3 regions of the Chelatococcus sp. XZ-Ab1 genome follow, and region 2 is predicted to be linked to each of the others. Evidence: predicted binding sites of a transcription regulator. Region 2 holds the regulator's gene; each other region holds the start of a gene.
The links. Region 2 encodes LexA, which represses DNA repair genes until DNA is damaged. Its sites were predicted from a motif close to TGTTCNNNNTGTGTTCNG; they were not measured.
Positions count from the first base shown of each region.

Region 1: the regulator LexA is predicted to act here: its motif matches at 3,946-3,963, upstream of rmuC (DNA recombination protein RmuC).
Region 3: the regulator LexA is predicted to act here: its motif matches at 2,842-2,859, upstream of P2T65_RS06025 (YifB family Mg chelatase-like AAA ATPase).

Region 1 is NZ_JARKII010000009.1:90,523-96,548, forward strand. Features, by position in the region: gene P2T65_RS14650 (URC4/urg3 family protein) at 1-925, shown strand, start outside; gene upp (uracil phosphoribosyltransferase) at 1,018-1,647, shown strand; gene P2T65_RS14660 (ribokinase) at 1,656-2,564, shown strand; gene rmuC (DNA recombination protein RmuC) at 2,744-3,913, opposite strand; gene P2T65_RS14670 (peptide deformylase) at 4,022-4,540, shown strand; gene fmt (methionyl-tRNA formyltransferase) at 4,814-5,746, shown strand; gene truA (tRNA pseudouridine(38-40) synthase TruA) at 5,749-6,026, shown strand, end outside.
Region 2 is NZ_JARKII010000004.1:52,576-58,601, reverse strand. Features, by position in the region: gene trpC (indole-3-glycerol phosphate synthase TrpC) at 1-775, shown strand, start outside; gene moaC (cyclic pyranopterin monophosphate synthase MoaC) at 772-1,275, shown strand; gene glp (gephyrin-like molybdotransferase Glp) at 1,286-2,497, shown strand; gene lexA (transcriptional repressor LexA) at 2,612-3,310, shown strand; gene P2T65_RS08020 (ComEC/Rec2 family competence protein) at 3,288-5,537, opposite strand; gene gltX (glutamate--tRNA ligase) at 5,740-6,026, shown strand, end outside.
Region 3 is NZ_JARKII010000003.1:21,034-27,059, forward strand. Features, by position in the region: gene P2T65_RS06020 (ATP-binding protein) at 1-1,158, opposite strand, end outside; gene P2T65_RS06025 (YifB family Mg chelatase-like AAA ATPase) at 1,253-2,791, opposite strand; gene P2T65_RS06030 (hypothetical protein) at 3,002-3,814, shown strand; gene mutS (DNA mismatch repair protein MutS) at 3,815-6,026, opposite strand, start outside.

The sequences.
Region 1 (6,026 bases), on a different contig from region 2:
CCTCAGCGTGCTCCTCGACGCCGGCGCGGGTCCCGTCTGGCGCTACCGGGAGGACGAGACGGGGGAGGCCTATGCCCGCTCCGAGGGCCTCGCGGTCGCCTCGCTGCGCATGTTCGAGGCGGGGCTCTTCTCCTTCTGCGCCGAAGATCCGCTGCGTGCCGACGCCAAGCGGCTGCGCGAGGTGACCGCGCGCGACCTCGCCACCGGCTTCAAGGCGAGCGAGCAGAACGCGCTCGTCGGGCTCGAGGGCCGGGCCGCGCTGCTCTACGGCCTCGGCACGGTGGCTGCGGCCAAGCCCGAGGTCTTCGCCCGCGCCGACGGGCCGCGCCCCGGCGGGCTGTTCGATGCCCTCGTGGCCGAGGGCGCTGGCGGCGAGGTGCCGGCGGAGCTGATCCTGCACATGCTGCTCGCCCATCTGTCCGCGGTCTGGCCGGCGCGGCTCACCATCGCCGGCATCGAGCTCGGCGACACGTGGATGCACCCGCTGATGCCGGGCGAGGGGGGCACGGCCGGCCTCGTACCCTTCCACAAGCTGTCGCAATGGCTGGCCTATTCGCTCATCGAGCCGCTGGAGGAGGCGGGGCTTGTCGTCACCGGCATCGATGGGCTCACGGGCCTGCCGGAATATCGCAACGGCGGCCTCCTCATCGACCTCGGCGCGATTCGCCTGAAGGATCCGGAGGATCTGGCGCGCACCCACGAGGTGTCCTCGCCGCTGGTCGTCGAGTGGCGGGCGCTGACGGTGGCCCTGCTCGACGCGGTGGCTCGCCTCGTGCGCGAACGGCTCGGCTGCGACGAGCGGGCGATGCCGCTTGCCCGCGTGCTCGAGGGCGGCACCTGGGCGGCCGGCCGCCGCATCGCGCGCGAGACTCGCGGCGACGGTTCTCCACCGCTTTCCATCGCCAGCGACGGCACGGTGTTCTGATTCCGCCTTCCCGCGGTGGCGCGCCGGTGCTTATTGTCGGGCAAGCGGCGCAGAACCGCACGTGTCAACCATCCAGAGGCCGGAGCCGATCCATGGAAGGCGTTACCGTCGTCGACCATCCGCTGGTGCAGCACAAGCTGACGCTGATGCGCGACAAGTCGCGCTCCACCAAGGGCTTTCGCCAGCTGCTGAACGAGATCGGCATGCTGCTGTGCTACGAGGTAACGCGCGATCTGCCGCTCGAGGACGTCGACATCGAAACGCCACTGATGCCGATGCGCGCGCCGATGCTGGCGGGCAAGAAACTCGTCTTCGCGCCCATCCTGCGCGCCGGCGTCGGATTCCTCGACGGCATGCTCGATCTCGTGCCCTCCGCGCGTGTCGCTCACATTGGTCTCTACCGCGATCCCGAGACGCTGACGGCCGTCGAATATTACTTCAAGGCCCCGGCCAATCTCGCCGAGCGTCTCGTCATCGTCATGGACCCGATGCTGGCGACGGCCAATTCCGCCGTGGCCGCCATCGACCGGTTGAAGGAGCGCGGTGCCAAGGAGATGCGTTTCGTCTGTCTGCTGGCCGCTCCGGAGGGTATCGAGAAGCTGCGTGGAGAGCATCCGGACGTGCCGATCTGGACAGCGGCCATCGACCAGCGACTGAACGACCACGGCTACATCATGCCGGGTCTCGGCGATGCCGGCGACCGCATGTACGGCACCAAGTGACTGCAGCCATGATCGTCGTCTTCGGTTCGCTCAACGCCGATCTCGTCACGCGCGTCGGGCACATTCCGGCGCCGGGCGAGACCGTGATCGGTCCCGGTTATGCCGTGCACCCCGGGGGAAAGGGTGCCAACCAGGCGCTCGCCGCCGCCCGGGCGGGCGCGCGGGTGATCATGGCCGGGGCGGTCGGGCATGACGGGCTCGCCAAGGCGGCGCTCGGCCTCCTCTCCGCCGAGGGTGTCGATCTCTCCCTTGTCGCGCGTCTCGATGAGCCGACGGGCGCTGCCTTCATCACGGTGGATGCGGCGGGCGAGAACGCCATCGTCGTCGCGGCCGGCGCCAATGGCCATGCACGCGCCGAGACGCTCGCCGGGATTGCCTGGGAGGACGGAGCGATCCTGCTCCTGCAACGCGAGGTGCCGGAAGCCGAGTGCATCGCCGCCGCGCGCATCGCCAAGGCTCATGGCGCGCGCGTCATGCTCAACCTCGCCCCGGCAGGACGGCCGGACCCGGAACTCGTGGCCCTCCTCGACATCCTTGTCATGAACGAGCACGAGGCGCGGGTCATGGCCGACGCCCTTGGCATCGCGGAAGGCAACCCGGATGCCATCGCCCGCGTGATCGACGCCCGCCACGGCATCGCGGCCATCGTGACGCTCGGAGCCGAAGGGCTCGTCGCCTGGACGGGCGGGGTGCGCCGGGCCGTGCCGGCGCCGCCCGTCGCGGTGGTCGACACGACGGCGGCGGGCGATACGTTCTGCGGCGCTTTCGCCGCAGCGCTCGCCGGTGGCTACGGCTTCACCGGAGCCTTGCAACGTGGCGTTGCCGCCGGCAGCCTCGCCTGCACGAAGGCCGGCGCGCAGCCGAGCATTCCGGACAAGGCGGCGATCGAGGCGCTGGTGGCGGGGCAGTTCGTTTGAGGATGTGAGGCCGGCGGCTTCCATGGGCTGTCATGCCCCCGCTTGTCGCGGGCATCCGCGCCGCGCCGAACATCGCGCAACGCAAGGGCGTGGATGGCCGGGACGCGCCGGCCATGACGGAGCGGCGGAAACGCAAAGAGACCCCCGATGGGCCGGTGCACCGCTTATCGAACGGTGCCCTATTCCGCCGCCCTGACGGGGCTGGCAATGGCCGGGCGCGGCTGCTCGGCATCGTCGAACTCGAGGGCGTCGATGCGCTCGCCGCGCTTGACGATCTTGTCGGTCGAGATGCGGATCTGGCCCACATCCTCCTGGGCCTGGCGGAAGTGGGTATCGAGCCTTTCCACTCGGTCGCTCAGGCGCTTCACGTCGTCGAGCAGACGCCGCACCTCCACCTGGATCTTCTGCGCCTCCTCGCGCATGCGTGCGTCGCGCACCAACGTCTGCATCACTTGGATGGCGAGCGCCAGGAGCGAGGGAGAGACGACCACGACGCGCGCACGGTGTGCGCGCTGCACCACGTCGTCGAAATATTCATGCAGGTCGGCATAGATGGCCTCGGACGGCACGAAGAGCAGCGCCATGTCCTGCGTCTCGCCGGGGATGAGGTATTTCTCGGCGATGTCGCGCACGTGGGTCGCGACATCCGCCTTCACGCGCTGGCCGGCCTGCCGACGCGCCTCCTCGCTTTTGGCTTCGCGAAAGGCCGAAAAGCCCTCGAGCGGGAACTTGGCGTCGATGACGAGCGGATGGTCGCCCGGCAGGTGCACGAGGCAGTCCGGCCGCGTACGGTTCGACAGCGTCGCCTGGAAGGTATAGGCACCCGCCGGCAGGCCGTCGCGGATGATCGCCTCCATCCGTCCCTGGCCGTAGGCGCCGCGCGCCTGCTTGTTGGCTAGGATGTCCTTGAGGCCGACCACCTCGCCGGTGAGATCGGTGAGGTTCTTCTGCGCGGCGTCGATGACGGCGAGGCGCTCGTTGAGGCGGGCGATGTTCTCGCTCGTCTGGCGGGCCGTCGTCTCCAGCCCCTGGCCGACCCGGTGCTGCAGGCCGTCGAGCCGCTCGCTCAAGAGGCGCGCGAGATCCGCCTGGCGGGTGCCGAAGATCTCGGCCATCGTCTGCATGCGACCCTGCATCTCCGCCTGCAGGCGCGTCATCTCCGCCACCTTGTCGTCGAACTCGCGCGCACGTTCCGCCGCGGCGGCCGCCTCCAGCGAGCGCTCGCGCCCCGCTCGGGCGGTGCTGCGGGCGAGCAGCGCGAGCAGCAGGATGACGGCGAGCGCGAAGCCGAGCGCCACCTGGGCATAGGTGAAGGCGTGAGCGCCGATGGTGAGGGCGATGTCGTTCATGCACCCAACGCTAGCTGATTCGTGCGCCCGATGCGAACGAAAGCGGAACACGTTGACCGGCGCGACGGGAATGATTATGTCGCCTGTGTTTCCAACCCAGCGTGTGCCATGACCATCCGTCGCATCATCGTCATTCCCGATCCCCGCCTGAAGCAGCCGTCCGCACCCGTCGAGGCGGTTACGGACGAGATCCGCCAGTTGGCCGACGACATGCTGGAGACGATGTATGACGCGCCGGGTATCGGCCTCGCGGCCGTGCAGATCGGCGTCATGAAGCGCATCCTCGTGCTCGACGTCTCGCGCGAGGGCGAGGACAAGCGCCCGATGGTGTTCATCAACCCGCAGATCGTGTGGTCCTCGGAAGAGACGAGCACCTACGAGGAAGGCTGCCTTTCCATCCCCGAATATTATGAGGAGGTGGAGCGGCCGGCGCGCGTGCGGGTTCGCTATGTCGACCTGGACGGCAAGGCGCAGGAGATCGAGGCGGACGGGCTGCTCGCCACCTGCCTGCAGCACGAGATCGACCATCTCGACGGGATTCTCTTCCTCGATCACCTGTCGAAGCTCAAGCGCGACCGCGTGATGAAGAAGTTCTCCAAGGTGGCCCGGCGCGAGGCGGCAGGGTAATCAGCACCATTGCCCGTCATGCCCGCCCCAGCCGCGGGCATCGACGCCTCATTGCGCAACGTTGAGGGCGTGGATGGCCGAGACGCGCCCGGCCATGACGGGTGGAAGGCGGGCCATCGCGCAGATCCTGTTTCTGTCGGCAACGGCGGCTTTCGGCTGTGAGCGGCAGCAGAGTGCGGCGGCCGCGGAGCATGGGGCTTGCCCTTGCCTGCCGCAGGCGTTTAGGGAAGGGCGCTTGCGGCGCCGCTCGCCGCCCCACATCCGGCAGGTGCCATGTCGCTGCGCATCGTTTTCATGGGCACGCCCGATTTCGCCGTGCCGACGCTCGCCGAAATCGTCGGCCAGGGCCACGAAGTCGTCGCCGTCTACACCCGCGCGCCGGCCAGGGCCGGGCGCGGCATGGGCGAGAAGCGCTCGCCGGTGCACGAGATGGCCGAGCGTTTCGCCATCCCCGTCTATACGCCCAGGAGTCTGCGCGGCCCGGAGGAACAGGAGACCTTGCGTTCGCTGGCGGCCGATGTCGCGGTGGTCGTCGCCTATGGCCTCATCCTGCCCGTGCCGGTGCTGGAGGCGCCGAGGCTCGGCTGCCTCAACCTGCATGCCTCGCTGCTACCGCGCTGGCGTGGCGCCGCTCCCATCCAGCGCGCCGTGATGGCAGGCGATGCCGAGACTGGTGTTGCCGTCATGAAGATGGAGGAGGGGCTCGATACCGGGCCTGTCGCGATGGTGGAGCGGATTGCCATCGCTCCGGACATGACGGCCGGTGAGCTGCACGACCGGCTTGCCGTGCTCGGCGCCGACCTGATGGTGCGCGCGCTCGCGGCGCTTTCACGCGATGCGCTCTCCTTCGTGCCGCAGGCCGCTGAGGGTGTCGCCTATGCCGCCAAGATCACCAACGAGGAGGCGCGCATCGACTGGTCGCGTCCGGCCGGCGAGGTGCACAACCTGGTGCGCGGCCTGTCGCCCTTTCCCGGCGCCTTTCTCATGGTCGACCTCGGCAAGGGGGCCGAGCGCGTGAAGGTGCTGCGCACGCGCCGCGCTGACGGCGCCGGGCCGCCGGGCAAATTGCTTGCGGGCGGGCTTGTCGTCGCCTGCGGCGAGGGCGCCGTCGAGCTTCTGCAGGTGCAGCGCGCCGGGCGCGACGTGACGAGCGGCGAGGAGTTTCTGCGTGGCGCCCGTCTCGCGCCAGGCACCGTACTGGCGTGATCATGCCGCGCTACAGGCTCATCGTCGAATATGACGGCAGTCCCTATGTCGGCTGGCAGTGGCAGGAGACGGGGCGCTCAGTGCAGCAGGCGCTGGAAGAGGCGCTCGCCCGCTTCTGCGGCGAAAGCCCGCGTGTGCAATGCGCCGGGCGCACCGATGCCGGCGTGCATGCCATCGGCCAGGTGGTGCATTTCGACCTCTCCCGGCCGTGGCGCACGGATACGCTGCGCGATGCGACGAATGCGCATCTGAAGCTCATGGGCGATGCGGCAGCGGTGCT
Region 2 (6,026 bases):
CAAGCGCCGCGAGATCGCGGCGGCAAAGGCGCGCATCCCGCACGAGGAGATGGTGCGCCTCGCCCATGCCGCCCCGGCCCCGCGCCCGTTCCTCGCCGCCGTCGAGGCCCATCTGGCCGAGGACCGGCCGGCCCTCATCGCGGAGATCAAGAAGGCGAGCCCGTCGAAGGGCCTCATCCGCGCCGATTTCGACCCGCCGGCGCTGGCGAAGGCCTATGCGGACGGCGGCGCGAGCTGCCTGTCGGTGTTGACGGACGGCCCCTCCTTCCAGGGCCATCCGGACTATCTCGGCGCGGCGCGCGCGGCCTCCGGCCTGCCCGCCCTGCGCAAGGACTTCCTGTTCGAGCCCTATCAGGTCTACGAAGCGCGCACGTGGCGCGCCGACTGCATCCTCGTCATCATGGCCTCCATCAGCGACGAAGAGGCGCGCGCCCTCGTCGGCACTGCCAAGGAACTCGCCATGGACGTCCTCGTCGAGGTCCACGATGCCGAGGAACTCGACCGCGCGCTGGCCCTCGGTGTGCGCATGATCGGCATCAACAACCGCGACCTACGCACCTTCGAGACGTCGCTCGCCGTCAGCGAGGCGCTGGCGCCGCGCATCCCCTCCGGCCACATCGTCGTCGGCGAGAGCGGCATCTTCACCCATGCCGACATCGCGCGGCTCGCGGGCGTCGGCATCCGCACCTTCCTCGTCGGCGAAAGCCTGATGCGCCAGACGGACGTGACGGCCGCGACCCGCGCCCTCCTCTTCGGCGAGGCTGCAGCGGCATGACGCGGCTCACGCACGTCGACGCCTCGGGCAAGGCCAACATGGTCGACGTGGGCGACAAGGCCGTGACGCAGCGTATCGCGCAGGCGGAGGGCCATGTCGTCATGCTGCCGGAGACGCTCGCCCTCATCCGCTCGGGCGAAGCCAAGAAGGGCGACGTGCTGGCTACGGCCCGCATCGCCGGCATCATGGCGGCGAAGCGGACCCATGAGCTCATCCCCCTCTGCCATCCGCTGAACCTGACCAAGGTGAAGGTCGACTGCACCATCGACGAGGCGCTTCCGGGCGTACGCGTGACGGGCGAGGCGCGCGTCACGGGTCAGACCGGCGTCGAGATGGAGGCGCTGACCGCCGTCTCCGTCGCCTGCCTCACCATCTACGACATGGTGAAGGCCGCAGACCGGGCCATGCGCATCGAGGGCATCCGCCTCCTCGCCAAGAGCGGCGGCAAGTCCGGCGATTTCCGCGCCGACGACCGGCCGGACGCGGAGAAGATGGCATGAGGAGGCCAGCTTGGCCCTGACGCCGGTCGCCGATGCGCTCGCCGGCATCCTCGCCGGCGCGAGCCCCGTTCGCGAGCACGAGACCGTGCCGCTGCACAGGGCCGCCGGCCGCACGTTGGCCGTCGACCTTGCCTCCCTGCGCACCCAGCCACCTTTCGTCGCCTCCGCGATGGACGGCTATGCCGTGCGTGCCGCCGATGTCACGGCCGTTCCCGCGCGCCTCTCGCTGATCGGCACCAGTGCCGCCGGGCATGCCTTTGCGGGCGCGATCCGGCCCGGCGAATGCGTGCGCATCTTCACCGGCGCGCCCCTGCCGGCGGGCGCCGACGCCATCCTGATTCAGGAGAATGCCCGCGCCAACGGCGACCAAATCGAAGCGCTGTCGACCGTGGCGGCCGGGCGCTTCGTGCGCGAGGCCGGGCTCGATTTTCGCGAAGGCGAGATCCTGCTGCAGGCCGGCCGGCAACTCGCCCCCTCGGCAGTTGCGCTCGCCGCGGCCATGGGCCATGCGGCGCTGCCAGTGGTGCGGCGGCCGCGCGTTGCCATTCTGGCAACCGGAGACGAACTCGTCCGCCCCGGCGAACCGAGCCGACCCGATCAAATCGTCGCCTCCAACACCTATGCCGTTGCGGCCATCGCCGAACGGGCCGGGGCCGAAGCCATCGACCTCGGCATCGCCGGTGACGATCTCGCCGCGCTCTCTGCCGCGATCGATGCGGCCAAGGAGGCCCGGGCCGACGTGCTCGTGACACTCGGCGGCGCCTCGGTGGGCGATCACGATCTCGTGCAGCGCGCCCTTTCGGCGCAGGGATGGCAGCTCGGCTTCTGGCGCATCGCCATGCGCCCGGGCAAGCCCCTGATGTACGGGCGCCTCAGCGCCATGACCGTGCTCGGCCTGCCGGGCAATCCCGTCTCCAGCATCGTGTGCGCGCTCATCTTCCTCGCGCCGCTCGTGCGGGCGCTGAGCGGCGATCCGGATGCGGCCGAAATCGCGACCCTGCCGGCCCGGCTCGGCAGCGATTTGCCGGCCAATGACGAGCGGCAGGACTATCTGCGCGCCCGCCTCGCGGCGGCCGACGACGGCACCCTCGTCGCCAGCCCCTTCCCGCGCCAGGACAGCTCCATGCTGCGCCTCATGGCGGAGGCCGAGGCGCTCGTCGTGCGTGCGCCCCATGCCCCCGCCGCCCGGGCGGGCGAACCCTGCCGCATCATCCGGCTCTGAGCTTCGCCTCGGTCGAACTTGCGGAACACACCGGGAACGTCTAATCTCGTTCATGATTTGTTTTCGACTCGCATCGACAATGCGATTCGACGAGGGGGAGCGAGATCGCCGGCCATGCTGACGCGCAAACAGCACGAACTCCTGCGTTTCATCCACGAACGCCTGCGTGAGACCGGCGTGCCGCCGTCCTTCGACGAGATGAAGGAAGCCCTCGATCTTAAGTCGAAATCCGGTATCCATCGCCTCATCGTGGCGCTGGAGGAGCGCGGCTTCATTCGCCGGCTTCCGAACCGCGCCCGGGCGCTCGAGGTGCTGCGCCTGCCCGACGGCGTCGCCGCAGCCCCGCGCGGGCGCTTCAACCCGAGCGTGGTCGAGGGCGGGCTTGGCAAGGTGCGCGCGCCGGCGCCTCAGGCGGTCGAACCCGCTGTCCAGACAGTTGCGATTCCTGTCATGGGCCGGATTGCTGCCGGCACGCCCATTTCCGCCATCCAGAGCCGCAGCCACACCGTCTCGCTGCCGCCGGACATGCTGGGCAGCGGCGAGCACTTCGCGCTCGAGGTGCGCGGCGATTCGATGATCGAGGCCGGCATCCTGGATGGCGATACGGTCGTCATCCGCAAGCAGGATACGGCGAATACAGGGGATATCGTCGTCGCCCTGATCGATGACGAGGAGGCAACGCTGAAGCGCCTGAGGCGCCGCGGCTCCTCCATCGCGCTCGAGGCGGCCAACCCGGCCTACGAGACGCGCGTGCTCGGCCCCGACCGGGTGCGCATCCAGGGCAAGCTCGTCAATCTGCTGCGTCGCTACTGACGTCGGGCTCCTGATCCTCCCCGCCCGTCTCATCGGCTGACGCGGGCGATGGCCGGCCCGTCGCGGCGCCGGCCGCCGTGGACAACGGTCGTGAAGGAAGCGCCTGCATCCAGGCGCGGCGCTCGTCGGAGGGCAACTGGCCGATGAGCCGATCGCTGCCGCCATTCCCGAGGATGACGGCCATTGCGCCGTTCTCGCGCAGCTTCGTGCGGTCGATGACCACGGGCGCTGCACAGCCGGGCGGGACGGTGAGCGCAGTGACGAGGATGTCGGCCCGCCGGCAGTCCTCGACGAAGGCCGAGGGGCGGCGCACCAGGGCGACCATGCGGCCGTCGACCGCCTGCATGGTGCAGCCGTCGCGGTCGCAGAAGACTCCGCTTTTGAGGCTTTCGTCGCCCGGCTGCCTCGCATCGCCGTCTGCGCGCAGCCATTGGGCGACGACGAAGGACGAGGCGCGGCCGAGCACGGCGAGACGCCCCTCGACACCCCGGACGGCCGCGCTCGCACCGTTGCGGTCGACGAAGATGTCCGGCCGCGCCGCTCCCGCGGCGATGGCGAGGGCGGCGGCCGCGGGCACGGCGGCGAGCCAGCGCAGCGGCGAGATGCAGATGGTCAGCACAAGCAGCGCCAGCGAGAAGAGGATGAGCGCGCTGCCCGGAAAGGCCGGTATCGCCATCACGGACAGGCGCCAGTCCTGCATGGCGTGGGAGACCGCGAGCACGATGGCCGTGCCCTGCCCCATCAGCCACCAGATGGGCGCGTCGAGGCCGAAGGGGTTGAGCAGAACCCCGAGCACAGCCGCCGGCATGACGATGAAGGAGACGAAGGGCAGCGCGATGCCGTTGCCCACCACGCTCAGCGGCATCGCCGTCTGGAAGTGATAGGCGCCATAGGCCCCTGTCGCCAGGGAGGCGACCAGGGTCGTGACGACGAGGGTGACGGTCCATCGCCACGCATGGCACAGGGCGCGCGCGACCGGACCGAGCGACGCCTCGCCCCTGCCCGGACGGGCCGCCTGCCATTCCGCGAGCGCCACGAGACAGGCCACTGCCGAGAACGACATCTGGAAGCTCGGCCCGAGCACTGCCTCCGGCTCGAGGGCGAGACACAAGATGGCGGCGAACGCGAGATTGCGCATCGAGAGCGCCGGCCGGTCGGCGAGAATGGCGCCGAGCATGGTCAGTGTCATGATCAGCGCCCGCTGGGTGGCGACGTCAGCACCCGAGAACAGGCAGTAGCCCACGGCCCCCGCCATGGCCGTCGCGGCGGCGATCTTCTTGATCGGCCACGTGAGGGCGATGGCCGGAAAGAGCGCGAGGAGCGCGCGCACGGCCCAGAACACCGTGCCGGCGGCGAGCGCCATGTGCAGACCGGAGATCGACACGATGTGATAGAGGCCGGCGGCGCGCAGGGCCTCGTTGGTATCCTCGGTGATGAGGCCGCGCTTGCCGGTGACGAGCGCAGCCGAGACCGCCCCCTCCTGCCCGCCGGCGGCACGGGCGATGCGCGTCGTCAGCGCATTACGCGCCTCGTCAAGCCATGTTGCAAGGGCCAGGCGCCAGTCCGGCACGCGCGGCGGGGCACTGATTTCCACACGCCCCACAAGCGAGCCGACGGCGCCGATGCCGCGGAAGAAGGCGTCGCGCGTGAAATCGTAGCCGCCCGGCCAGGCCGCCCCGGGCGGCGGCATCAGGCGAGCGGTGGCCTCGATGAAATCGCCGGCGCGCAGCCGGGCCGGCTCGCGCATCGACACCCGCACACGCGCCGGGCGCTCGCCGTCGCCGAGGTTGCCGAGCGTCTCGACCCGCACGACGGCCCGCGGCCCCTGAGGCCGCTCCTCCACGCTTTCGACGAAGCCGGTGAGCGGCGCGATGGTCACGCGTGCGAGCACCGGCGCCTCCACGCGCGCCGTCCGTGCCGCACCGGCGAGGAAGCCGGCGAAGAGAAAGGCGGCGGCAACCGCCGCGACGAAAGTCACATGATGTCGCGAAACGGCTGCCAATCCGACGGCGATGGCGAGGGCGACGACAGGCGCCCAGACGCTCGGCTCGCGGTCGGCCGCGAAATAGAGCAGCACCCCGATGCCGAAGCTCACCGCCGCCCAAGGGAGCAGGCGCCGGTGCGTGCTCTCCTCGTCAAGGCAGTGGACGAGGAAAGGGGTGATATCGGCAAGGGACAGGCCACCAGCCCGAACGGCGCCGCGTCCGCCGGTCGCGCGATCAAGCACGGCGGCAACGGCACGGGCCTGGCGAGATCGTTCCGGCGGCATGCGGAGCGAGGAATTCCTTACGTCGGACGGCAGGTCATGCTACACGAGCGCCCGCTGCATTGAACCATCAAGTCGCCGGATTTTGCGAGCAGCAGAACCGAGGCATGCGGCACGCTCGCATCGATTCGCCACCGCCACCTTCCGAGAGTTCCGAACACCCATGTCAGGCACGGTCGTCACCCGCTTCGCGCCTTCGCCCACGGGCTTCCTCCACATCGGCGGTGCCCGCACGGCCCTGTTCAACTGGCTCTTCGCTCGCCACCACGGCGGCAAGATGCTGCTGCGGATCGAGGATACCGACCGGGAACGCTCTACCGAGGCCGCGATCCAAGCGATCCTGGACGGCATGACCTGGCTCGGCCTCGATTGGGAGGGCGAGGTCGTGCACCAGTTCGCGCGCGCGGCGCGCCATCGCGAGGTGGCAGAGGAGCTGTTGCGTCGGGGCAA
Region 3 (6,026 bases), on a different contig from region 2:
GGTGCCGCCCATGCGCTCGACGATGTGCCGGCAGATGGCGAGGCCGAGGCCGGTGCCGCCATGGCGGCGGCTCGCCGTGTCGTCCACCTGCTCGAACTCGCGGAAGACGGCGTCCTGGCGGCTCTTGGGGATGCCGGGACCGGTGTCGGCGACGCTGAAGGCAATGAGTCCGTCGGACTCGACCTCGATGCTGACTCCGACGCCACCCTGGTCGGTGAACTTCACCGCATTGCCGGCGAGGTTCATCAGCACCTGGCGCAGGCGATCGCGGTCGCCCATGACGAGCGACGGTAGGTCGGGTGCAACGAAGCTCGCGATCTCGATACCCTTGCCCTGAGCCCGCGGGGCCAGAAGCTCGACGACGTTCTCGACAAGGCTGCGCAGGTCGAACGGCTCCTGCACGAGGGCGATCTTGCCGGCCTCGATCTTGGAGAAGTCGAGGATGTCGTCGATGAGCGACAGCAGCACCTCGCCGGAGGTCTTGACGGCGCGCACATAGGTCGCTTGCTCGGGATCGAGGCGCGTGTCGGCGAGCAGATCGGCCATGCCGAGAATGCCGTTGAGCGGCGTGCGCACCTCGTGGCTGACGGTGGCGAGGAAGCGGGACTTGGCCTCGCTCGCCGCCTCGGCGCGGTGGCGTGCGTCGAGCAGGTCGTGTTCGGCCGCGACGCGGCTCGTCACGTCGCGGCCGACGCGCTGACGCTCGGCGCCGCTGTCGCCGATGGCGAGGGTCTCAATCCACGAGATCCAGACGATGCCGCTGCCGAACTCGATGGCCTCGTCGAAGATGCGCGCACCTGTCGTCGACAGGCGTACGTCGCTGATCTCGCGCACCACCGGTTGCCAGTGGCTGCCGATGAGTTCCTCGCGCGCCCGGCCGGCGAGGCGGGCGAAGGCGTCGTTGCAGTAGATGATGCGCCCGTCCTGGGCGCGGCGCACGATGACGTCGCCCTGGGCTTCGACCAGGCTGCGATAATGCTCGCGGCTTTCGGACAGTTCCCACACCGAATCGTGCAGCGTCTCGATCTCCGCTTCGAGCCGGTCGATCTGGGAAAGAAGCGTCCGCCGACGCCGGGCGATGAGCCAAACCACGGTCGCGACAGCGATCAGCGCGGCAGCGCCGGTCACGAGGTCATGAGAGGTGGTCAGAAGGTCCATCCGGCAGATCAGCTCAGCTTTTCGTTGCTGCGCAAACTCCCATGGAGGCGTTGAGATTGCGTTGGCAGGCGTGCTGAATCGCCCGTTAAGCCGTTCAGGCTGGTACGGCGAGCCGTTCGAGCGTCGTGCGGTAGGACAGCGCTTCGGCGAGATGCAGGCGCCCGACCCGTTCCTCGCCGTCGAGATCGGCGAGGGTGCGCGCCACCTTCAGCACTCGGTGATAGCCGCGGGCTGTGAGGCGCATGGCGTCGGCCGCTTCGCGAATGAGGGCAAGGCCGGCATCGTCCGACCGCGCCACCTCCTCGAGCACTGGCACGGGGCAGCGGGCATTGGTGGTGACCTCGGCGAGGCCGAGCGCGGAATAGCGGGCGCTCTGCACGGCACGGGCGCGCGCGACACGCTGCGCCACCTCCGCCGAGCCCTCGGTCGGGGGCGGCAGGATGAGATCCGCCGCCGTGACGGCCGGCACCTCGATGACAAGGTCGATGCGGTCGATCAGCGGACCGGACAGCCGCGCCTGGTACTGCGCCATGCAGCGCTCGTTGGGCGAGCGCCGGCAGGCGAAGCCGGGCTCGGTGGCGCGGCCGCAGCGGCAGGGGTTCATGGCGGCGACGAGCTGGAAGCGGGCCGGGTAGCTGACACGGTGGTTGGCGCGTGAGATCAGCACCTCGCCGGTTTCCAGCGGCTGGCGCAGGCTGTCGAGCACCTGGGGCTGGAACTCAGGCAATTCGTCGAGGAAGAGCACGCCGTGGTGGGCGAGCGAGACCTCGCCGGGCCGGGCCCTGAGACCGCCGCCCACGAGCGCGGCCATGGAGGCGGAATGATGAGGTGCGCGAAAGGGCCGGCGGTCCGTCAGGGCGCCCTCGGCGAGGAGGCCGGCGACGGACTGGATCATCGACACTTCGAGCAGCTCGGCCGGGGCGAGGGGCGGCAGGATCGAGGGCAGGCGCTGCGCCAGCATCGACTTGCCGGCGCCTGGCGGGCCGTTCATGAGCAGGTTGTGGCCGCCGGCGGCGGCGATTTCCAACGCCCGCTTGGCGCTTTCCTGGCCCTTGATGTCCCTCAGGTCCGGCAGGTCGGCGCCGGGGCGCGTCACCGCCGGCGCGGGTCGGGCCATGACCTGCGTGCCCTTGAAGTGGTTGGCGAGCTGGACGAGGGAGCGCGGGGCGAGGATGTCGAGATCGCCGCTCGCCCAGGAGGCCTCTGGGCCACAGGCGGCCGGGCAGATGAGGCCGTGCCCGCGCGCATTGGCGGCGATGGCGGCCGGCAGCACACCGGCGACGGCCGTGACGGACGCATCGAGCGCGAGCTCGCCAAGCACTGTATAGCCGGCAAGGGCATCCGCAGGCACCGCGCCGATGGCGGCCATCACGGCAAGCGCGATGGGCAGGTCGTAGTGCGAGCCCTCCTTGGGCAGGTCCGCCGGGGCGAGATTGACGGTGATGCGCTTGGCCGGCAAAGCGAGCCCCGCCGCCATCAGGGCCGAGCGCACGCGCTCGCGGCTCTCGGCCACCGCCTTGTCGGGCAGGCCGACGATGGTGAAGGCCACATTACCCGGCGCGATCTGCACCTGCACGTCGACGGCGCGTGCCTCAATGCCCTCGAACGCGACCGTCGCAACCCTCGCCACCATGCTCTTTCCCCCGGCCCGGGCGCACCTTAGCGGCGATCGCCGGTCCGCTCAAGAACAGGAAGGGAACAAAAGCCGGCGCGATTGCGGCGGATATCCGCGTTCGGCGACGGCAGGGCAGGGTTGCAAAGACGTCGTGGGCCTCGCCGGCCGCAACGCGCTATGCCCTTGTCCGGCGGCTGCTGCGCGCCGTCGGGAATGAAGGTCCGGGACATGGAATTCGATGCCGCGCTCCTGGCGCTGCCGGTCAAGATGGTGCTCGTCGCCGCGATCGTTGTCTCGGGCTCGCTCGCGGCGCAGAAGGCGGGGCCCTTCGTCGGCGGCCTGATCGCGACGCTGCCGATCTCCGCCGGCCCGGCCTATGTCGTGCTCGCCATGGACCACGGCCCGGCCTTCATCGCCGAGAGCGCGGTCGGCAGCGTCAGCATCAACGCCGCCACGGTGATCTTCGCCATGACCTATGCGGTGCTCGCCCGGCGTGGCGCGGGCGGGCTCGGCAGCATCGCCGGGGCGATCGGCGTGTGGCTCCTCGCCGCCCTCGCCATCCGCACGATGACGCCGCCGCTGTGGTTCGGCCTGCTTGTCAATGCCGCGGCCCTTGCCGTGGGGGTGCCGCTGGCGCGGCGCTTCTCGCGGGTCGTGATTCCGGCCTCGGATGGTCCCCGTCCGGTCGACCTGATGCTGCGCGCGCTCGCCGTCGCGACGCTCGTCGGCGTTCTCAGCGTCGTCAGCTGGCATATCGGGGCGGTCGCCTCGGGCATTCTCGCCCTCTTCCCCATCGTCATCTCGAGTATTCTCGTTGTGACTCACCGGGCCATCGGCGGGCCGGCGGCCGGTGCCGTCGCGGCGAGCAGCGTCTACGGACTTGCCGGCTTCGCCGCCGCGCTGACGGCGGTGCACCTTGCCGCCGTGCCGCTCGGATCGACCGCTGCACTGCTGATCGGCCTCGCCATCTGCGTTGCCTGGAACGGCATGCTCTTCACGCTGCGGCTGAGGCGGCTGCGCCGGGTCGCGGCAGCGGCCTGACTAGTGACGGTCGCGTTCGGCCCGCAGAGCCTTGAGGCCGTAGAGCGCCTCGAGCGCCTCGCGGGGTGACATCTCGTCCGGATCGATGCCGTCGAGTGCTTCGCCAAGCGCGTCTTTCTGCGGTGCCGCGGCGGCAGGGCGCGGCGGCATCGCGGCGAAGAGCGGCAGGTCGTCGACGAGGGTGGCGACGGGCTTTTCCCGTTCGGTCTTCTCCAGCTCATCGAGGATGGCGCGGGCGCGAGCGATGACCGGGGGCGGCAGGCCGGCGAGCTTGGCCACCTGGATGCCGTAGGAGCGGTCGGCTGCACCGGGGACGACCTCGTGCAGGAAGACGACGTCGCCTTTCCATTCGCTTACCCGCACGGTCGCGTTCTCCACACGGGGCATACGTTCGGCAAGGGCGGTGAGCTCATGATAGTGGGTGGCAAACAGCGACCGGCAGCGGTTGACCTCGTGCAGGTGCTCGATCGCCGCCCAGGCGATGGACAGACCGTCGAAGGTCGCGGTGCCGCGGCCGATCTCGTCGAGGATGACGAGCGCACGCTCGCCCGCCTGGTTGAGGATGGCCGCGGTCTCGATCATCTCGACCATGAAGGTCGAGCGGCCGCGGGCGAGGTCGTCGGCGGCGCCGACGCGCGAGAACAGCTTGTCGACGATGCCGATATGGGCCCGCGCCGCCGGCACGAAGGCACCCATCTGGGCGAGCACGACGATGAGAGCGTTCTGGCGCAGGAAGGTCGACTTGCCGGCCATGTTGGGGCCGGTGACGAGGGTGATGCGGCCGGCCTTCTCGCCCTCGGGTGGCGAAAGCGCGCAGTCGTTGGCGACGAAGGTCTGGCCCGCGCGCTTCAGCGCCGCCTCGACCACCGGATGGCGCCCGGCGGCGATGGAGAAGGCGAGGCTGTCGTCGACGGTGGGGCGCGTCCAGCCGAGGTCGTCGGCAAGAAGCGCGAGCGCCGCCGTGACATCGACGACGGAGAGCGCCTCGGCAGCACGCTTGATGGCCTCGCCCGCCCCGATCACGGCATCGCCGAGCCGCTCGAAGACGGCAAGCTCGATGCCGAGCGCGCGTTCCGCCGCCGAGGCGATGCGGGCCTCAAGCTCGCCGAGCTCGGTCGTGGAGAAACGCATGGCCCCCGCCATGGTCTGGCGGTGCACAAAGGTCGCGTTGTGCGGCGGCTTGACGAGGTCCTCGCCGATGGCGGGTGGCACCTCGACGAAATAGCCGATGACATTGTTGTGTTTGACCTTCAGCGTCCGGCAGCCGGTCTCGTTGACGTAGCGGGCCTGCAGCGCGGCGATAAAGCGGCGCGAATCGACCTGCAGCACGCGCGCCTCGTCCAGCGCCCCGTCGTAGCCCTCGCGCACGAAGCCGCCGTCGCGCTTCAGGAGCGGCAGTTCATCGGCGAGGGCGGCGGAGAGGTTTTCGGCGAGGCCCGGCGCGACGCCACGCATCGCTTCGGCAGCGGCCGCCAATTCCGGAGGTGGGGCGGCGCTGGCGAGGAGGGACGCGACCGCTTCCGCCGCCGCGAGCCCGTCGCGCACGGCGGCGAGGTCGCGCGGGCCGCCGCGGCCGAGCGTCAGGCGCGACAGGGCACGGGCGATGTCGGGCACCGCGGAGAGAGCCTGGCGCAGGCGCTCGCGCAGCGGCCGTTCGCCGAGGAGGAAGGCCACGGCGTCGTGACGGGCGCGGATCGCGGCGACGCTCGTCAGCGGGCTCGCGAGACGCTCGGCGAGGAGACGCCCGCCGCCCGGCGTCACCGTGCGGTCGATGGTCGAAACGAGACTGCCGCTCCGTTCGCCCGAGAGGGTGCGCATCAGTTCGAGATTGGCGCGCGTCGCCGCATCGATGGAGAGCGTGCCGGAAACGTCCTCGCGTAGCGGAGGCGACAGCGCAGGGCGGGCGGCAAGCTGCGTGCGCTCGACATAGGCGAGGGCGGCGGCCGCGGCGGCGATCTCGGCGCGCGAGAAGGCGCCGAAGGCGTCGAGGCTGGCGACGCCGAAGAAATCCTTCAGCCGCCGCTCGGCGGAGGCCGGATCGAGCCCGTCGCGCGCCAGAGGCGTGACCGCGGCGCGCTGCTCGCGCCACAGGTCGCGCAGCGTCGGCTCGTCGTAGATCGTGTCCGGCACCACGATCTCGCGCGGGTCGAGCCGCGCGATTTCGGCGGACAGCCCGGCGGCGGCGGTCTCCGTCACGGTGAAGCGGCCGGTG